Regions from separate parts of the Enterococcus sp. UD-01 genome, predicted to be linked through region 2. Evidence: predicted binding sites of a transcription regulator. Region 2 holds the regulator's gene; the other holds the start of a gene.
What was found. The regulator LexA, encoded in region 2, represses DNA repair genes until DNA is damaged. The targets are predictions, from matches to a motif close to CNAACANNTGTTNG.
Positions count from the first base shown of each region.

Region 1 (9,686 bases), on a different contig from region 2:
CATTTTATTTTTTCATCTTTTTTACAAAATTGCATTAAAAAACACAGCCTTCATAATTTGAAGGCTGTGTCTTTCCCTTTTTGAACGGAATACTTATAGGAAGAAAGATATATACCAATTAGGTTGAACGATATATCTATCTGTCTGTGATTTTACTTCAAAGAAGAATTGAAATCAATAGCGTTCACTAAAATAGTTCTAAATTTCAGGTTTTCTTTACTTTTGTTGAGAATAGTTCTGAAAAGGAGTAGACCAATTAGAGAACATTTTTCAAATATTTTCCTGTATAACTATCTTTAATCTGCGCAATTTCTTCTGGTGTACCGATTCCGACAATAGTGCCGCCGCCGTCTCCGCCTTCCGGACCTAAATCAATCACATGATCTGCGGATTTAATAACATCTAGATTATGCTCAATGACTAACACCGTATTGCCAGCATCGACTAATCTTTCTAAAACTTTTAGCAGCCGGGCAATATCATCCGTATGCAACCCGGTTGTCGGCTCGTCTAAGATATAAAAATTCTTACCGTTGGAATTTTTGTGAAGCTCACTAGCTAGCTTCATCCGTTGCGCTTCCCCACCGGAAAGAGTTGTGGCCGGCTGCCCTAAAGTGACATAGCCCAAGCCGACATCCACGATTGTTTTTAGTTTTCTGTGAATTTTAGGAATTGGTTGGAAAAACTCAACCGCATCTTCCACCGTCATATCTAAAATATCGGCAATATTTTTCCCTTTGTAGTGAACTTCCAAAGTTTCGGAGTTATAGCGTTTGCCATGACAAACCTCACAAGGAACGTACACATCAGGTAAAAAGTGCATTTCTATTTTGATAATTCCATCGCCGCGACAAGCTTCACAACGGCCACCTTTGACGTTAAAGCTAAAGCGACCTTTTTTGTAGCCTCGTACTTTGGCTTCATTAGTTTTAGCAAAAAGATCACGGATATCATCGAAGACACTAGTATAGGTTGCCGGATTACTTCTCGGCGTCCGGCCAATAGGGCTTTGATCAATATCGATAATTTTTTCAATGTTATTGTATCCCGTAATGCTTTTATGCTTACCTGGTTTATTAGAATTACGATTAATTTTTTGAGCGAGGGCTTTTTTTAGTATCTGATTGACCAAGGTACTTTTCCCTGAACCAGATACACCGGTAACAGCAACAAATTCACCTAATGGAAATTCTACCGTCACATTTTTCAAATTGTTCTCAGTAGCGCCGGTAACTTTGATTTTTTTGCCGTTGCCTTTGCGTCTTTCTTTTGGCACAGGAATGACTTTTTTACCGGAAAGATACTGTCCTGTCAATGACTCTTTGTTCTTAGCAACCTCATCCGGCGTTCCATGAGCCACGATTTCTCCACCTAAATGGCCAGCGCCCGGACCGACATCAATCAGATAATCTGACGCCCGCATTGTATCTTCATCATGTTCGACGATAATTAAGGTATTCCCCAAATCACGCATTTTTTTCAATGATTCAATCAAGCGATCATTATCGCGTTGGTGTAGCCCAATTGAAGGTTCATCTAAAATATATAAAACGCCAGAAAGATTAGAACCAATTTGGGTAGCTAAACGAATCCGCTGGGCTTCTCCCCCGGAAAGTGTTCCCGCCGCCCGGCTTAGCGTCAAGTAATCCAAGCCGACATTTCTTAAGAAATTCAAACGGTCTTTGACTTCCTTTAAAATGGGTTTGGCGATGGTCTGCTCTTGTTCAGATAAGTTAAGGGTTTCAAAGAAATCAATAGCCTTTTTAATCGCTAATTCAGTTACTTGACCAATATTAGTGTTGTCAATTTTGACAGACAAGGCTTGTGGATTTAAGCGGTAGCCATTACAGGTTTGACACGTTAGTTCAGTCATATATAAACGCATTTGATCTCTTGTAAAGTCACTGTTGGTTTCTTGGTAGCGACGTTTAATGTTTAGTAATACACCTTCGAACGGTACCTCTACGTCCCGAACTCCGCCAAAATCATTTTCATAGTGAAAATGGAATAGCTCTCCGTTCGAGCCGTTTAAAATAATCTCTTGATGTTCTTCCGGCAATTCATTAAAAGGCGTATCCATATCAATATTGAAGCTATTTGCTGCTTGCTCCAACATTTGTGGATAATATTGAGAGCTGATAGGGTTCCAAGGAAGGATAGCTCCTTCACGCAAGGTTTTTGTTGGATCAGGAATCACTAAATCACGGTCAACCTCTAGCTTCATGCCTAAGCCATCACAATCCGGACACGCTCCAAATGGCGCGTTAAAAGAAAACAAACGCGGTTCTAATTCGCCCACAGTAAAGCCGCAATACGGACAGGCATAGTGTTCACTAAAGAGCATTTCTTCGCCGTCAATCACATCAACCAGCGCATAGCCGTCTGCCAAACGAAGAGCCGCTTCAAAGGAATCAAATAAACGAGAACGGATACCTTCTTTCACGACGATTCGGTCAATAACAATCGCAATATCATGCTTTTTATTTTTTTCAAGCTCAGGTGCTTCACTCACATCATAGGTTTCGCCATCTACCCGCATGCGAACATAGCCTTCCCGCTGAATCATTTCAAAAACTTTTTTGTGTTGACCTTTTTTCTTAGCAACCACAGGCGCAAGAATCTGAACTTTGGTTTTTTCAGGTAAATCCAATACCTTATCGACCATTTGTTCCACGGATTGACTGGAAATTTCAATATGATCATTCGGACAAATCGGATGCCCTACTCTTGCAAAAAGCAGGCGTAAATAATCATTAATTTCTGTCACTGTTCCCACGGTCGAACGTGGGTTTTTACTGGTTGTTTTCTGGTCAATGGAAATTGCCGGACTCAAGCCATCAATACTGTCTACATCCGGTTTATCCATTTGCCCTAAAAATTGTCTGGCATAAGCAGACAAGCTTTCTACATATCTACGTTGTCCTTCCGCATACAAAGTATCAAAAGCCAATGAGCTTTTACCTGAACCAGACAAGCCTGTAACAACCACCATTTTGTCACGCGGTATTGTCACATCAACATTTTTTAGGTTATGTGCACGCGCGCCGTGTATAACGATTTTATCATTTGCCATTATTTCTCTCCTTCTAATACATACCCTTGCAAATCACTTGTACTTCCGATTTACAGCAACTATTCTGCTGCTTTTAATTCTAAAATTGTATCTCTAAGTGTAGCTGCCGTCTCGAAGTCCAATGCTTTAGCAGCATCTCTCATTTCTCTTTCTAATTTCATTAGTAAGTCCGCTTTTTCTTGACGACTTAACTCATGATAAGACTTATCAAGCTTGAAGCCTTCTTCTTTATCAGCGGTTTTAGAAATCGAAATCAAATCTCTAATTTCTTTAATGATCGTTTTTGGTACAATTCCATGTTCTTCATTATACTGTTCTTGAATGGAACGACGACGCGCAGTTTCGTCCATCGCCCGTTGCATGGAATCGGTAATCTTATCGGCGTACATGATGACACGGCCATCTGAATTACGAGCAGCTCGGCCAATTGTTTGGACAAGAGAACGCTCACTTCTTAAGAAGCCTTCCTTATCTGCATCTAAAATGGCAATTAAGGAAACTTCCGGCACATCCAAGCCCTCTCGAAGCAGGTTAATACCAATCAGCACATCAAATTCACCCAAACGTAAATCACGAATAATCTCGGTACGTTCCAAAGTCTTAATGTCACTGTGCAGATATTTCACTTTGATGCCCAATTCCTTAAAGTAATCGGCCAAATCTTCAGCCATTTTTTTGGTTAAAGTGGTGACAAAGACCCGCTGATCCTTGGCAACCCGTTCATGGATTTCTCCGACTAGATCATCAATTTGTCCCATAATCGGACGAACTTCAATCAATGGATCCAACAGACCCGTCGGACGGATAATTTGTTGAATTACTGTATCGGTTTGTTCATGCTCATAAGGTCCTGGTGTTGCTGACACATACACCACTTGATGAACATGCTCTTCAAATTCTTCTAAACGTAACGGTCGGTTATCCAGTGCACTTGGCAATCGGAAGCCATAATCCACCAGCATTTGTTTTCTCGCCCGGTCGCCATTATACATCCCGCGAATTTGCGGCATAGTTACGTGTGATTCATCAATAACTAACAAAAAATCATCCGGGAAAAAGTCCAGTAGTGTATAAGGTGGTTCCCCTTCAGAACGGCCATCCATATGTCGGGAATAATTTTCGATGCCTGACGTATAGCCCATTTCCCGCATCATCTCGATATCATAATTGGTCCGCTGCTCTAAGCGCTGTGCTTCAAGCAATTTATTTTCACTACGCAAAACAGCCAAACGCTCATCCAGTTCTGCCTGAATCTGGGCAATCGCATGCTCCATATGATCTTCATTCGTCACAAAGTGAGTGGCCGGAAAAATCGCAACATGCTCTGTTTCTCCGATAATTTCACCCGTTAATGCATCCACTTCTCTAATTCGCTCAATCTCATCGCCGAAAAACTCGACTCTTAACGCATGCTCGTCACGCGATGCCGGAAAAATCTCGACTACATCGCCACGCACACGGAAACGGCCACGTTGAAAATCTATATCATTTCGTTCAAATTGAATGTTGATTAAACTAGTCAACAGCTGGTTCCGTTCCATTTCCATCCCAACACGAATTGAAACCACTTGTTCGCTATATTCCTTCGGATCTCCTAAACCGAAGATACATGAAACCGACGCGACCACAATAACATCATTGCGCTCAAGCAAAGAGCTAGTTGCAGAGTGACGTAGCTTATCGATCTCGTCATTGATACTGGCATCTTTTTCAATGTAGGTATCACTGGAAGGCACATAGGCCTCCGGTTGATAATAATCATAATAACTAACAAAATACTCGACCGCATTATTGGGAAAGAATTCTTTAAATTCTCCATAAAGCTGTCCAGCTAGGGTTTTGTTATGAGCGATGACTAATGTTGGCTTGTTCACTTCTTTAATTACATTAGAAATCGTAAATGTTTTTCCTGTTCCTGTAGCACCCAACAAAATCTGAGCTTTTTCGCCGCCTTCGACGCCTTCAACCAAGCGATTAATCGCTTCCGGCTGATCGCCGTCGGGCTGATATTTTGATACTAAGTCAAACGTATTGGAGGTTTCTCTTTCTATCATCTGACGTCCTCCTTCTTTACTAAAGTTCTTTACAGTAATCAAAAAAAGGATTCAAAAAAATTTGATCACTTCTTTGTTCATTTTAACATACCGAACATATTTTCGCTAGTTTTTGAATTAATTGCGTATGTTAAATTTTTAAGGGTAATTTTTTAGTTCTTTCCTATATATAAGCTGAACGTTCAAAATGATTCCGTGTTATATATGCTAACATAAGATGTAAGGAATAATGGTTTTTTTTAATTTTACATAGCTAAAAGCTTGTATTCCTCCTGATTTTTACTATATAATTATTCAATATGCAAATAGAGGAGGTATTTTATGAAAAGTAAACACTTTTTACTTTCATTCGTTGCCGTAATGGCAAGTCTACTGACATTTACACTGGGGCAGTCGGCTCACGCTGAGGAAAAAACATATAATATAGGAACTGATTTAACCTTTGCTCCTTTTGAATTTCAAGATTCTGAGGGAAAATATATCGGAATCGATATTGACTTACTTCATGCTATTGCTGAAGATCAGGACTTTAAGGTGGTCCACAAACCACTAGGCTTTGATAGTGCAATTCAAGCGGTACAGTCAAACCAGATTGACGGAATGATCGCAGGTATGAGTATTACCGATGAACGCAAAAAATCATTTGACTTTTCAGAACCCTACTTTGACAGCGGTTTGCAAATGGCGGTCAAAAAAGGCAATGATCAAATCAAAAATTATAAAGATCTAAAAGGAAAAACGGTTGCTGCTAAGGTTGGCACCGAAAGCGCGACCTTCATTGAGAAAAATCAAGACAAGTACGACTATAAAATTAAAAACTTTGATGATGCCACCGGCTTATACCAAGCCTTGGAAAACGGTGAAGCAGACGCCATTTTTGACGACTATCCTGTCTTAGGCTATGCCATTACCAATGGACAAAAGCTACAATTAGTCGGTGATAAGGAAACCGGCAGCTCTTATGGTTTCGCTGTGAAAAAAGGGCAAAACAAAGAATTATTGAAAAAATTCAATGCTGGCTTGAAAAACTTAAAAGAATCCGGCAAGTATGATGAAATTATTGCAGACTACATTTCTACCGGCAATGAACCAGCCGATGGAAAAATGAAAAAGATTCAACCTAAAAAAGATAATTACGTTATCGCAAGTGATTCAACCTTCGCTCCTTTTGAATTTCAAAATTCAGATGGTGAATATGAAGGTATTGATGTAGATTTAGTGAAACGAATCGCTGAACTCCAAGGCTTCAACATTGAATTCAAATTTATCGGCTTTAGTTCAGCAGTACAAGCAGTGGAATCCGGTCAAGCTGATGCAATGATCGCCGGCATGACCATTACCGAGGAACGGGAAAAATCCTTTGATTTCTCTACTCCATACTTTAACAGCGGTATTCAAATCGCAGTGAAAAAAGGCAACGACAAAATCAAGTCTTATGAAGATTTAAAAAATAAAAAGGTCGGGGCAAAAATCGGCACCGAAAGTGCAGATTTTCTTGAAGCGAATAAAGATAAATACGGCTATTCTGTGAAATACCTTGATACAACAGATGCCTTATACAGCGCACTTGAAATTGGTGAAATTGATGCAATGATGGATGATTATCCAGTCATCGGTTACGGTGTTGCCCAAAAGCAGCCGCTAATTACTCCCATCCCACGTGAAGAAGGCGGAAAATATGGCTTCGCTGTAAAAAAAGGTAAAAATCCAGAATTGATCCAAATGTTTAACGAAGGTCTTGCCGAACTAAAACGAACAGGCGAATACGACAAAATCGTCGGTAAGTATATTAAAGACGGCAGTGAAGAAAAAACGGTCGACGAATCAACCTTTGTCGGTATGATTCAAAATAATTGGAAACGTCTATTAAACGGCTTATGGATGACGATTCAATTAACCTTGATTTCATTTATCCTTGCACTGATTGTCGGTGTTCTTTTCGGCTTGTTCAGTGCTTCTCCATCCAAAGTGTTGCGTATGATTTCAACCGTTTATGTCGATATTATTCGCGGGATTCCATTAATGGTGTTGGCCTTCTTCATTTACTTCGGTTTACCGGGGATTTTAGGCTTTAACATTCCTGTTTTTCTTGCCGGAATTATTACTTTGACCTTAAACGCCAGCGCTTATATTTCGGAGATTGTCCGTGGCGGTATTAATGCCGTACCAACAGGACAAATGGAGGCTTCTCGCAGCTTGGGACTTTCTTATAATCGCACGATGCAAAAGATCATTTTACCGCAAGCAATTAAAATTATGCTGCCATCCTTCGTGAACCAGTTTGTTATTTCATTAAAAGATACGACCATTCTTTCAGCGATCGGCTTGATTGAATTGCTGCAAACAGGGAAAATTATCGTGGCACGTAATTTGCAAAGTACCATGGTTTACTTTATCATCGCTATGATGTATCTCATTTTAATCACAGCTTTAACCAAATTCGCAAAAGTTTTAGAAAAGAAGGTGAAGTAAATGGCTGAAAAGATCTTAGTTGAACATTTAGTCAAAAAATATGGTGAGCATACTGTCTTGAATGACATTAACGTATCTATTCGTGAAGGAGACGTAGTTTGTATCATCGGCCCTTCCGGTTCTGGAAAAAGTACCTTCCTGCGTTGTTTAAACCAATTGGAAGAAGCAACCAGCGGCGACATCATCATTGATGGCGCGAACTTAACAGATAAAAGCACCAATATTAATAAAATTCGCCAGCATATCGGCATGGTTTTCCAGCATTTTAATCTATTTCCACATTTGTCTATTATGGAAAATATTGTCTTGGCACCAACCGACTTAGGTCGTTTGTCAAAAGAAGAAGCTAAGGAAAAAGCACTTAAGCTTTTAGACAGCGTTGGTTTAGCAGATAAAAAAGACAGCTACCCCGAATCTCTTTCAGGTGGTCAAAAGCAGCGGGTAGCGATTGCCAGAGCCTTGGCAATGAATCCGGATATTATGCTGTTTGATGAACCAACCTCAGCGCTTGACCCGGAAATGGTCGGCGATGTGTTGAATGTAATGAAGAAGCTAGCGAAGCAAGGCATGACGATGGTTATTGTCACGCATGAAATGGGCTTTGCTAAGGAAGTGGCTAATCGTGTCATGTTTATTGATGACGGTAATTTCCTTGAGGATGGAACGCCTGAACAAATCTTCGGCAATCCGCAAAATGAACGAACCAAGGACTTCTTGGATAAAGTACTTAATATTTAATTGGATCAAAAAAATGAGCGAAAAGTTGCCACGCACTTTTCGTTCATTTTTTTTCAACGAATCTTACTTGCGTAATTTTTCGTTATAAAGTACATTTGTAAAGGAGTTTTATCTTTTTGGAGGTGAGTTTATCAAGCGAATCAGCGCATATTTTAAAAATGACTGGCTCTTTACTATTGCTTTTTTTGTGGCTGTTCTCAGCTGCTTTTTTGGAACGTTCAGCTTGGCTTCGATTGATTTTAAAGTAATTTTTTGTTTGTTCGGCTTAATGCTATTAGTTAAAAATATTGAGCAGCTTGGTGTTTTAACTTACTTTGCTGAAAAATTGATTGATTTATCGAAAACGACCAGAAGCTTGATCAGAAATATTACTTTGCTGGCCTTTTTTAGTTCGATGCTTTTAACCAATGATGTGGCCATTCTGACCTTAATGCCAATTTATTTAATGATTACTCGAAAATTACCGATGCTTAAAAACAAGGCCTTTGGGGCTGTCATATTGATTATTGCTGCAAATTTAGGCAGCAGCTTTTTCCCCGTCGGCAATCCGCAGAACTTGTTTCTATTTTCTTATTATAAGCTGTCAGCTGGAGCATTTTTTCGTTGGGCTTTGCCTTTACTGTTGTTTTCTCTGCTTATTTTAAGTCTAGCTTTTTTCTTTGTAAAAAAAGAAACAATACCAACTCAGCAAACAGCTTTTCCTGAGTTAGATAAAAAGAAGCTCAGCTTTTTAACGATTATTGGTGTATTCATTCTTTTAAGTGTGTTCAATGTCTGCTCTTATTTGATTGTAATTCCACTGACGACCGTGCTCTTAGCCAGCTATCAGCCGAAAACTGTGAAACAGGTGGACTATCGTTTACTGTGGACCTTCGTCTTTTTCTTTATTGCAGTTGGTAATTTTTCTCAGCTGGAATGGATTTCTGCCTTAATCAAGAGATTATTTACCACGAGTCAGGGCACCTTTTTCGGCAGTATCATTGTCAGCCAAGGAATCAGTAATGTTCCGGCGGCGATCTTGATTGCACCGTTCACGACTCAGGCACAAGCGTTATTTTGGGGTGTAAATGTGGGCGGTCTCGGCACATTGATCGCTTCCTTAGCTAATCTGATCGGCTTTAAAGTCTATCGAGAATATTATCCGCAGCGCAGTAAAAGCTTTTTGGCTCAATTTACTTGGGTGAATGCGGCGTTTTTAGTCGTTTTTATTGGCATCTTTTATTTCTTGTTATAAAAAAGAGCATGAAAGAGATACTTTCCACTCGTCTCTTTCATGCTCTTTTTGCTGTCTTTACTTAGTAACTGCAGTCAGTGCTGCTAATCTTTTCGCAACCTCTTCTTCACTTAAG
Region 1 is NZ_JBIYEU010000002.1:128,628-138,313, reverse strand. Features, by position in the region: gene uvrA (excinuclease ABC subunit UvrA) at 257-3,073, opposite strand; gene uvrB (excinuclease ABC subunit UvrB) at 3,133-5,127, opposite strand; gene ABH902_RS03010 (amino acid ABC transporter substrate-binding protein/permease) at 5,449-7,599, shown strand; gene ABH902_RS03005 (amino acid ABC transporter ATP-binding protein) at 7,600-8,337, shown strand; gene ABH902_RS03000 (SLC13 family permease) at 8,525-9,571, shown strand; gene ABH902_RS02995 (rhodanese-related sulfurtransferase) at 9,629-9,686, opposite strand, start outside.
Region 1: the regulator LexA is predicted to act here: its motif matches at 5,219-5,232, upstream of uvrB (excinuclease ABC subunit UvrB).

Region 2 (9,686 bases):
TTGCTTGTGAATCCTAAGCCTATTTTTTCACAAACTCTTTGAATTTTAACGAAATTTTTATATTAATCAGATTAAAATTAGTCATAAATACTGCTAAAAAAGAAAAAAAGCTAAGAGATTCATCATCTCTTAGCTTGTGAAATTATCTGGATTACTGAATAACTTCAGCAATAATCTCGATTTCTACAAGAACGTCTTTCGGTAAACGAGCCACCTCTACTGCTGAACGTGCGGGTAACTGCTCCGTAAAAGCTTCTCCGTAGACTTGATTAAATTCTTGAAAGTCATTCATGTTTTTCAAAAAACAAGTGGTTTTTACAACATGATTGAAATCAGTTCCTGCTTCTTTTAAAATAGCAGCTATGTTTTCTAACACACGCTTGGTCTGTTCTGTAATCGTGGTTCCTACCACTTCACCGGTTGACGGATCCAGTGGTACTTGGCCAGAGGCAAATAATAAACCGTTCACAATATTGCCTTGAACATAAGGACCGATCGCTTTAGGTGCATTATCGGTATGTATCGATTTCATTACTCCAACTCGCTTTTTTCTAAATTTTGACATTCTGGACACAATCCGTACAGCTCTAATCGATGTTCGTTAATTTCAAAGCCGGTCAATTTACTGGCAGCCATTTCAACATCTTCAAGTCCTGGATAGTGAAAATCAACAATTTTGCCGCAGTTTTGACAAATCGCATGGTAATGTTTTTTTGAACTAAAGTCAAAACGGCTCGAAGCATCACCATAACTCATCTCTTGAACAAATCCAATTTCTGTAAATAAGCGTAAATTATTATAAACAGTCGCTACACTCATATTAGGGAAACGATCTTCCAAAGAACGATAAATTTCATCAGCGGTCGGATGGCTGTGATTCTCAATAAGATATTCTAAAATAGCGTATCTTTGAGGAGTAATACGAATATTGGCTTCTTTTAGTTTTTCAAGTGCATTCTTTACCAATATATTATCCATTTGGTTCTCCCTCCCATTCTTTCTCTTAAATAATACTATGTCTGGGCTGACTTGACAACAACATTTGCATAATAAAGCACAAAATATACGCATTCCTTTTGATTATTTTTTCTTTTTGACTTCTTTTTTGGAATAATTATTTATTAGAAGGAGAAAAACAGCTGTTCTTCTCCTCATAACTTGCTTAAACTTCCGGAAAGTCGTAAAGAACAGTAGAAAGATATCTTTCCCCATTATCAGGAACAATCGCCAACACTTTTTTACCGGGGCCTAAATCTGCTGCAACTTTAAGTGCAGCAGATACTGCTGCTCCCGCAGAAATACCAGCTAAAATACCTTCTTGCGTGCCTAATTTACGTGCCGTTTCAATGGCATCTTCGCTAGGAACGGCGATCACTTTTTCATAGATTGTCGTATCCAGTACTTTTGGTATGAAACCAGCACCAATTCCTTGAATTTTATGCGGACCAGGGTTTCCTCCTTCTAAAACAGGAGATTCTGTCGGCTCAACTGCTACAATAGAAATATTCGGATAGACACGTTTTAATTCTTTACCAACACCGGTAATGGTTCCGCCAGTTCCGACTCCGGCCACGAATGCATCTAAGCCAGATGCCGCAAAGACATCTTGAATTTCCTTTGCTGTCGTTTTCTCGTGAATTTGCGCGTTTGCCGGATTTTCAAATTGCATGGGCATAAAGTAGCCATCTTGTTCAGCTAATTCAGTCGCTTTAGCAATGGCCCCTTTCATTCCTTCGGCACCGGGTGTTAATAATAGCTCTGCACCATACGCCTGCATTAATTTTCTACGCTCAATACTCATTGTATCAGGCATGATAATCACAACACGGTACCCCTTCGCTGCACCGACCATCGCCAGCCCAATACCGGTGTTTCCGCTTGTCGGTTCAACAATGGTATCACCTGTTTTTAGTTTACCCGCTTTTTCCGCTGCTTCAACCATACTTAGAGCAATCCGATCTTTTACACTGCCGCCGGGATTAAAAAATTCAAGTTTAACATACACATCAGCAGCATTGTCAGGGGCCAAGTTTGCCAGCTTCACTATAGGTGTTCTTCCAATTAGTTCTGTTACTGAATTAAAAATTTGTGTCATGATCGTGCCCTCCGTCTGTTCTTTTTCTTAATAATAGCTTATATTTAATTGTACGGCTACCTTTTTGCTATTGTAAAGTAATTGATACGGACTTTTTAAACAAATTTAATAAAAGTGGTGTATAGTTAAGACGTTACTAAATTGAATTCACAGGAGTTATTTATAGATGAGGATTGTAAATATTAGCCCCCGAGGTTATTGCTATGGTGTCGTGGATGCAATGGTTATTGCCAGAAATGCTTCTCTCGACGAAACATTACCCAGACCGATCTATATTTTAGGAATGATCGTTCATAATAAGCATGTAACGGATGCCTTTGAGAGTATTGGTATTCATACCTTGGATGGTGCAAATCGAGAAGAAATTTTGGCTCAGATAAATCAAGGAACTGTTATTTTCACTGCACATGGAACTTCTCCCAAAGTAAAGGCTTTAGCAATCGAAAAGGGTTTAACGGTAATTGATGCTACCTGCCCGGATGTTACGATTACACATGAATTAATTAAAGAGAAAGTCAACGAAGGTTACAAAGTGATTTATATCGGCAAAAAAAATCATCCGGAGCCAGAAGGAGCTGTCGGTGTGGCACCTGAACATGTGTCTTTAGTTGCCACTGCTGAAGATGTCGAACAGCTTACATTGTCCGCTGAAAAGATCTTTGTAACGAATCAAACAACCATGAGTCAATGGGATGTCAGTGATTTGATGGCGCTTATTCAAAAAAAATATCCCCATGTTGTTATACATAAGGATATCTGCAAAGCGACTCAGATCCGTCAGGAAGCTGTTGTTGAGCAAGCACAAGGTTGTGACTTAACCATTGTAGTCGGTGACCCTAAAAGTAATAACAGCAATCGTTTAGCACAGGTTTCAATTGAGCAGGCGCACGTTCTGGCCTATCGCGTGGCGGATGTCTCACAAATAAACCCTGAGTGGCTCAAAGGCGTCAACCAAATAGCTGTCACTGCCGGAGCCTCAACTCCGACTCAAATTGTACGGGAAGTCATTGAATACCTGCAACAATTTGATGAAAAGGATCCAGCTACTTACACTAAGGAAACCAATGTTGCAGACGAAGCTATTTTACCACGGCCGCGTATTAAGGATTTAACAAAAAACAGAGAACGACGTTTAGCTGAATTACGATCAGGCAAACGTTAAAAAAAGGCAGAGGCAAAACTATATGTAAGTTTTGCCTCTGCTTTTTTAATAGATAACTACTTTTATCCTACTTGTAAAACCTGTCCTACAGTAATCAATTCAGCGGATAAACCATTCAATGCCATCAGTTGATCTACTGAAAGTCCATTACTTTCAGCAATAGACCATAAGCTATCTCCGGAAACGACTTTGTATGTTTGGCCAGTAGCTGATGCTGTACTTTGACCAATCGTTTGGTCTGAAGCTTCAACAGCTGCTGGTTCCCCGATTCCGCTGGTTCCCCAATCGTAAGCCGTTAAATTATAAGTTGCAATTAAAGAATTTAATTTTTCTGCGTAATTCGGATCTGTAGCGTAACGCCCTGCTAAAGCAGCAGTCGCTTCGGTATAACTAGTGGTATTGCTTTTCCAAACACCGGAATAATGGTAATCACCGCTGGAATTTAATGTGGTCCGAATCACGTTGGCGTGATCCTGAAATGATTCTGCGTAAGAAGAATAACTTCTAAATGGTTCGTTCAATGTCACCCATTCCCCATTTAAATATTCTGATGTGGGCATATAGACAGTTTGCCCCGCATAGCTTCCTTTAACACCAAATAAATTATAGTTGGGAGCGGCAGCCAGACCAGATGTTCCATAACTACTTTCAAGCAATGCTTGTGCAATCATTACAGAAGCATACAAATCATTTTCATTTGCCACGGAGGCAGCAGAATAACCAATTGAATCAATAAATGCTTGTTGCGCTTCTGCCCCGCTATTTGCTACTTCCGCTTGAGCATTCGTTGGTAGAACACTTCCAGCGATAGGTAGAAAAACAAAAGATGCGCCCATAAGTGCTGCCAATTTTTTATTACTGAAATGAACAGTTTTATTCACTGCATGCCTACTGCTTCTAGTCAATCTTTCTTCCATTTTTGTTCCTCCTCAATCAAACTCATAAGCAAATTTTACTGAGTTTAATCAAGAATCACAATTATTTAGACTTAAAAATTTATAATTTAAAGCCCTCGTAACTCCTATGAAATGTTTGTTTTATTTAATATAATCTAAAATGTATTATTAAAATTACTTATAGGTATTTATATATTTGTATTTTTTTACAAATTTGGCTTTAATTACTATTTATTCAATATTTTTATGATATACGATGAAATAGTCTCATTTGTTTCAATTATGTCAAAAGCGTTACACCGATTATTTACTATATAAAAAAGGAAATCCGCTAAAATTAGGGATCTCCTTTTCTATTTTTTATAAACTTGTATATTTGGCTACAACGTTTTCAACAGTAAAACCAAATTCTTTTAGAATTAAATCGCCTGGTGCTGATGCGCCAAAGTGGTCGATCGTAACAGTTGTTCCTTCGGTTCCGATATATCTTTCCCAACCAAATGGAGAAGCAGCTTCAATTGCTACACGTTTTGTTACAGCTTTTGGTAAAACTGATTCTTTATAATCAGCTGATTGTTTTTCAAATAAATCAAAGCTTGGCATTGATACAACAGATACATCTTTGCCTTGAGCAGCTAATTCTTTTTGAGCTTGAACTGCCAAATTAACTTCTGAGCCTGTAGCAATCAAAATTCCTTCCGGTTGTTCGCCTTTTTGAGGTGAAATTACGTAAGCACCTTTTTGAACTAGCTCACTCGCTTTTTCTTTGGTGCCTTCAATTACTGGCAGGTTTTGACGGCTTAATACTAAGACTGTCGGAGCATCTTTAGTTGTCATTGCAATCTTCCAAGCCGCTACGGTTTCATTACCGTCAGCTGGACGAATCACTTGTACACCCGGCATGCAGCGAATACTTGCCAATTGTTCAATTGGTTCATGCGTTGGACCATCTTCACCAACTGCAACCGAATCATGCGTTAGTACATAGGTTACGGGTGTATTTTGAATAGCTGCCAAGCGAACAGCTGGACGTAGGTAGTCTGTAAAGACGAAGAAAGTTCCGCCGTAAATCCGACTTCCGCCGTGAAGCTGAATACCGTTCATTGCTGCAGCCATGGCAAATTCACGAACGCCAAACCAAATATTGCGACCTGCATAATTGCCAGGTTCAAAATCCTGTTCAGCAGCTACCATTGTATTGTTCGATGCAGATAAGTCGGCAGAACCACCCCAGAAGCTTGGTACAGCCTTAGAAATAGCTTGAATGGTTTCTTTACTAGTGACACGACTTGCTGCACTTGAACCTACTTCATAGACTGGTAATTCTGCATCCCAGTTTTCAGGAAGTTCGTCTGCAAAAGCTTGCTTAAATTGTTTAGCCAATTCAGGATGTGCATGTTCGTAGTTTTTGAACATTTCGTTCCATTTATTTTCTGCTTGTTCGCCTTCTTCAATCATCGTTTCTTTAAAGCGAGCAGCAACTTCATCCGGCACAGTAAAATCTGGATATTCCCAGCCATAAACAGTTTTTGCCGCAGTAATACCATCTGCACCAATTGGAGCGCCATGAACAGAAGAAGTGCCTTCTTTTGGTGCACCATAACCGATCACTGTTTTCACTTCGATTAAAGTAGGTTTTTCAGTTTCTGCTTTTGCTGCTTCGATTGCTTGAGAGATTTCTTCTAAATCGTTGCCGTCTTTGACTAAAATGTGTTGCCAGCCGTAAGCTTCATAGCGCGCCCCAACATTTTCAGTAAATGCTTTTGACGTTGGTCCGTCCAAAGAGATATCATTTGAATCATATAACACGATCAGTTTACCAAGCTTCATATGTCCGGCCATAGAACTTGCTTCTTGTGAAACACCTTCCATCAAATCGCCGTCACCACATAAAGCGTAAGTAAAATGGTCGATAACAGGGAAGCTGTCGCGGTTATAGGTTGCAGCTGTATGGGCTTCAGCCATGGCCATACCTACAGCCATCGCGATTCCTTGTCCTAATGGACCCGTTGTTGCTTCCACACCATCTGTATGATGAACTTCAGGATGTCCAGGAGTTTTGCTGTCCCATTGACGGAAGCTCTTTAAATCATCGATCGTAACATTATAGCCCGATAAATGAAGTAAACTGTAAAGCATTGCTGAGCCATGACCTGCTGAAAGAATAAAACGATCCCGATCTACCCAGTTGGTAGAGGTTTTAGGATTTACCTTTAAATATTTTGTCCAAAGAGCATATGCCATTGGAGCAGCTCCCATTGGTAATCCGGGATGTCCAGAATTCGCCTTTTGAATCGCATCAATACTTAATGTACGAATGGTATTAACGCCTAACTGATCAGTGTTATCGAACAAAAAAATCATCTCCTATTTAGGTTTTTTTTACCTTTATTATCTTTATTTTAACGCATATCGTTTATGAAAGCAATTACTTTTAGTAAAAACAACTAAAATTATTTGCGGTTGTGTAAGCCTTTTTCTTTTTGAATTTTCTTTAATTTATCTGGTGTCACATCATTCCCTTTAGGATCAACTACTTTCATTCCTTCAATGTGGTGTCTCATGCCACCGCGAAAAGCAGCTAAATATTCTTGACGCAATCTCTGTTGTTCCGCTTTTTCTTGATCAGATAATCCTGATTCCTTGGCTTTTTTAGCCAGTTCATTGATACGACTCATTTTTTCTGATGATAACATATATCAGCGCTCCTTTAAAAGGTCCGTTTTTAAACGTCTTTTTTGTTTGCTTCCATGTCTATCTTATAAGATGAATAGGAAAAAGACAACTATATTCTTAATGGAATTTCAGTTCTCTTTTGTATACATCGCCCAAATTTGTTTCAAGACAAAAAAACACGAACGCTTGTTTGATTCCTGCTTAATTGTATGGTACACTGAATATATTAATTGAAAGAAGGTGCGAGCTTTGGTGAAGCGTACAGATACTAGACAAATCGAAGTATTAAGATATATATATGAACAAGTAGAGCTTAAGGGCTATCCTCCGACCGTTCGGGAAATTGGAAAAGCAGTGGATCTTTCCTCTACTTCCACCGTTCACGGACATTTAGCTCGTCTCGAGAAAAAAGGACTCATTCTACGTGACCCAACAAAACCTAGAGCCATTGAACTAACACCTGAAGGACTTGAAAAGATCGGCGTACGTCCGACTGTGATCCCTATGTTAGGGGTCGTTACAGCTGGTGAACCAATTTTAGCTGTTGAAGAAGCTTCGGATTTCTTCCCGTTGCCACCAGACTTGCAGTCTGAAGAAAACTCTTTGTTTATGCTGACGATTCGAGGCGAAAGTATGATTAATGCGGGGATTCTAGACGGTGATCAAGTGATTGTCCGCAAACAAAGTGCCGCTTCTAACGGCGATATAGTGATTGCTATGACGGACGAAGATGAAGCCACCTGCAAACGTTTCTTTAAAGAAAGCGACTATATCCGACTACAGCCTGAAAATGATGCTTTAGAACCTATTATTTTGAATAATGTAAGTATATTAGGCAAAGTTGTTGGCTTGTACCGCAATCATATTTAATTGTACTCATTCAGAAAAAAAGACCTTCCTTAAACTCATTTTAGCGAATGAATTTAAGGAAGGTCTTTTTATGATTAGATTTTTTTCAGCCATTCGATAAAGTTTTGTTGAAAAATTTCTGGTTGTTCTATTTGCAGATTATGCCCTGCACCATCAACAACGGCGAAGCTGGCTCGATGAAACTGCTTCATGAAACGAAAGGCATCCGCATAACCGACAATATCATCTTGTTTCCCTGTAATAATGCTGACTGGAACATCTAATGAGAAATTAAGCAGCTGCTTTTCATTAGAGAAAGAGTAACCCTTTGACTGATACGTAGATAAAAATTTTGGATCCACTGATTTTATACCGGGTAAAATAGCTTTTTGATAGTTCTCCCAGGTTTCCCTTGTTGCAAACACTGCAGTCTGAAGAAAATTCTGATAGTCAGCCCATTGAGAAGCTGATACTTGTAGTTTATCAGAGACAATGAGTTGTTCTTTGGGCGGAAGTGTTCTGTCAGCCTGTCTGCTAATCGTACAAGGACACAGCAGATAAAGTCCGGCTATACAATCAGTTTCTTGCATCGCTAAACCTAATGACAAATAGCCGCCATAAGATTCTCCAACTAAGGAATAGCTCGTAGTACCAATGACTTCTCTTAAAAAGGCTTGAAGAATTTCGATCATTTTATCTGCACAAAGATCCGTCCTACTTGTAGACTGACCCATTCCGGGTAAATCTACGTAAATTCGTTGGAAGCCGCTCTGTTCAAAAAAGCTGGGCTCCAGACAAGCGGACATCAAACGATGATCTACACCAAAGCCGTGCAAACACACTAGTGGTTTCCCCTGTCCAACAATTTCATAATTCAGTTTCAGCCCAGAAATATCCATTTTCATAAAAAGGCCTCCTGCTATTGTTCTTCTACAGTAATCTTTCGCTGGTAGGTTTCAAATTGATACGCATACGTATTTTTTTCATCTTGCTCCCCTTCACTGAGATTGATCAGTGTCCAGTTCTCCCAAGCCACTTTAGGGAATTTGGTATCTCCGGCAAACGTATGATGAATCAAAGTACGATACAGCACATCACAATAAGGAAGGAATTCCTCATAAATTAATGAACCTCCCGCAATAAAGGTAATGCCGGTAAACTCTTCGGCGTAGGCTAGAATCTCCTCCAGCGTATGCATGATTACGACACCTTCAGCCGTATAGTGTTGATCACGAGTTAAGACAATTGTTTTTCGATTAGGTAGCGGTCTGCCGCCCATTCCTTCAAAGGTCTTTCTGCCCATTACGATCGTATTATTTTCGGTCATTTGTTTGAAAAATTTTAAATCATTTGGTAAATACCAAGGCAACTGATTGTTATTCCCAATGGTTCCTTCTTCATCTTGCGCCCAAATAGCTGCTAACATAAGCGACTCCTTTCAATTTAAACGGCAATCGGTGCTTTTATAGCTGGATGCGGATCATAGCCTTCGATCACAATATCTTCCATCTCAAAATCAAAAACAGACTGCTTTTCCTGATTTAAAGTTAAAGTAGGAAATGAGCGGATATCACGTGATAGTTGCTCTTCCATTTGCTCTACATGATTCATATATAAATGTGCATCGCCTAAAGTATGAACAAATTCCCCAACCTGCAAGCCAGTTTCATGGGCAATTAAATGAGTCAATAAGGCATAGCTAGCAATGTTGAACGGCACGCCAAGAAAAACATCGCCGCTGCGCTGATACAGCTGACAACTCAATTTGCCGTCATTCACATAGAATTGGAACATCGTATGACAAGGAGGTAAAGCCATTGATGGCACATCTTCGGGATTCCAAGCTGATACGATTAAACGACGTGAATCCGGTGTTTTTTTGATCATCTCTATGACATTCTGCAGTTGATCAATAAAGCTGCCGTCCTTGGTTTCCCAATGGCGCCACTGCGCCCCGTAAATATTACCTAATTCGCCATATTTTGCTGCAAAAGCCTCGTCATTCAGA
Region 2 is NZ_JBIYEU010000001.1:235,167-244,852, reverse strand. Features, by position in the region: gene ABH902_RS01285 (RidA family protein) at 152-532, opposite strand; gene perR (peroxide-responsive transcriptional repressor PerR) at 532-978, opposite strand; gene cysK (cysteine synthase A) at 1,163-2,095, opposite strand; gene ABH902_RS01270 (4-hydroxy-3-methylbut-2-enyl diphosphate reductase) at 2,262-3,257, shown strand; gene ABH902_RS01265 (glucosaminidase domain-containing protein) at 3,320-4,174, opposite strand; gene tkt (transketolase) at 4,514-6,508, opposite strand; gene ABH902_RS01255 (DUF896 family protein) at 6,607-6,849, opposite strand; gene lexA (transcriptional repressor LexA) at 7,070-7,699, shown strand; gene ABH902_RS01245 (alpha/beta fold hydrolase) at 7,774-8,583, opposite strand; gene ABH902_RS01240 (dihydrofolate reductase) at 8,598-9,104, opposite strand; gene ABH902_RS01235 (thymidylate synthase) at 9,122-9,686, opposite strand, start outside.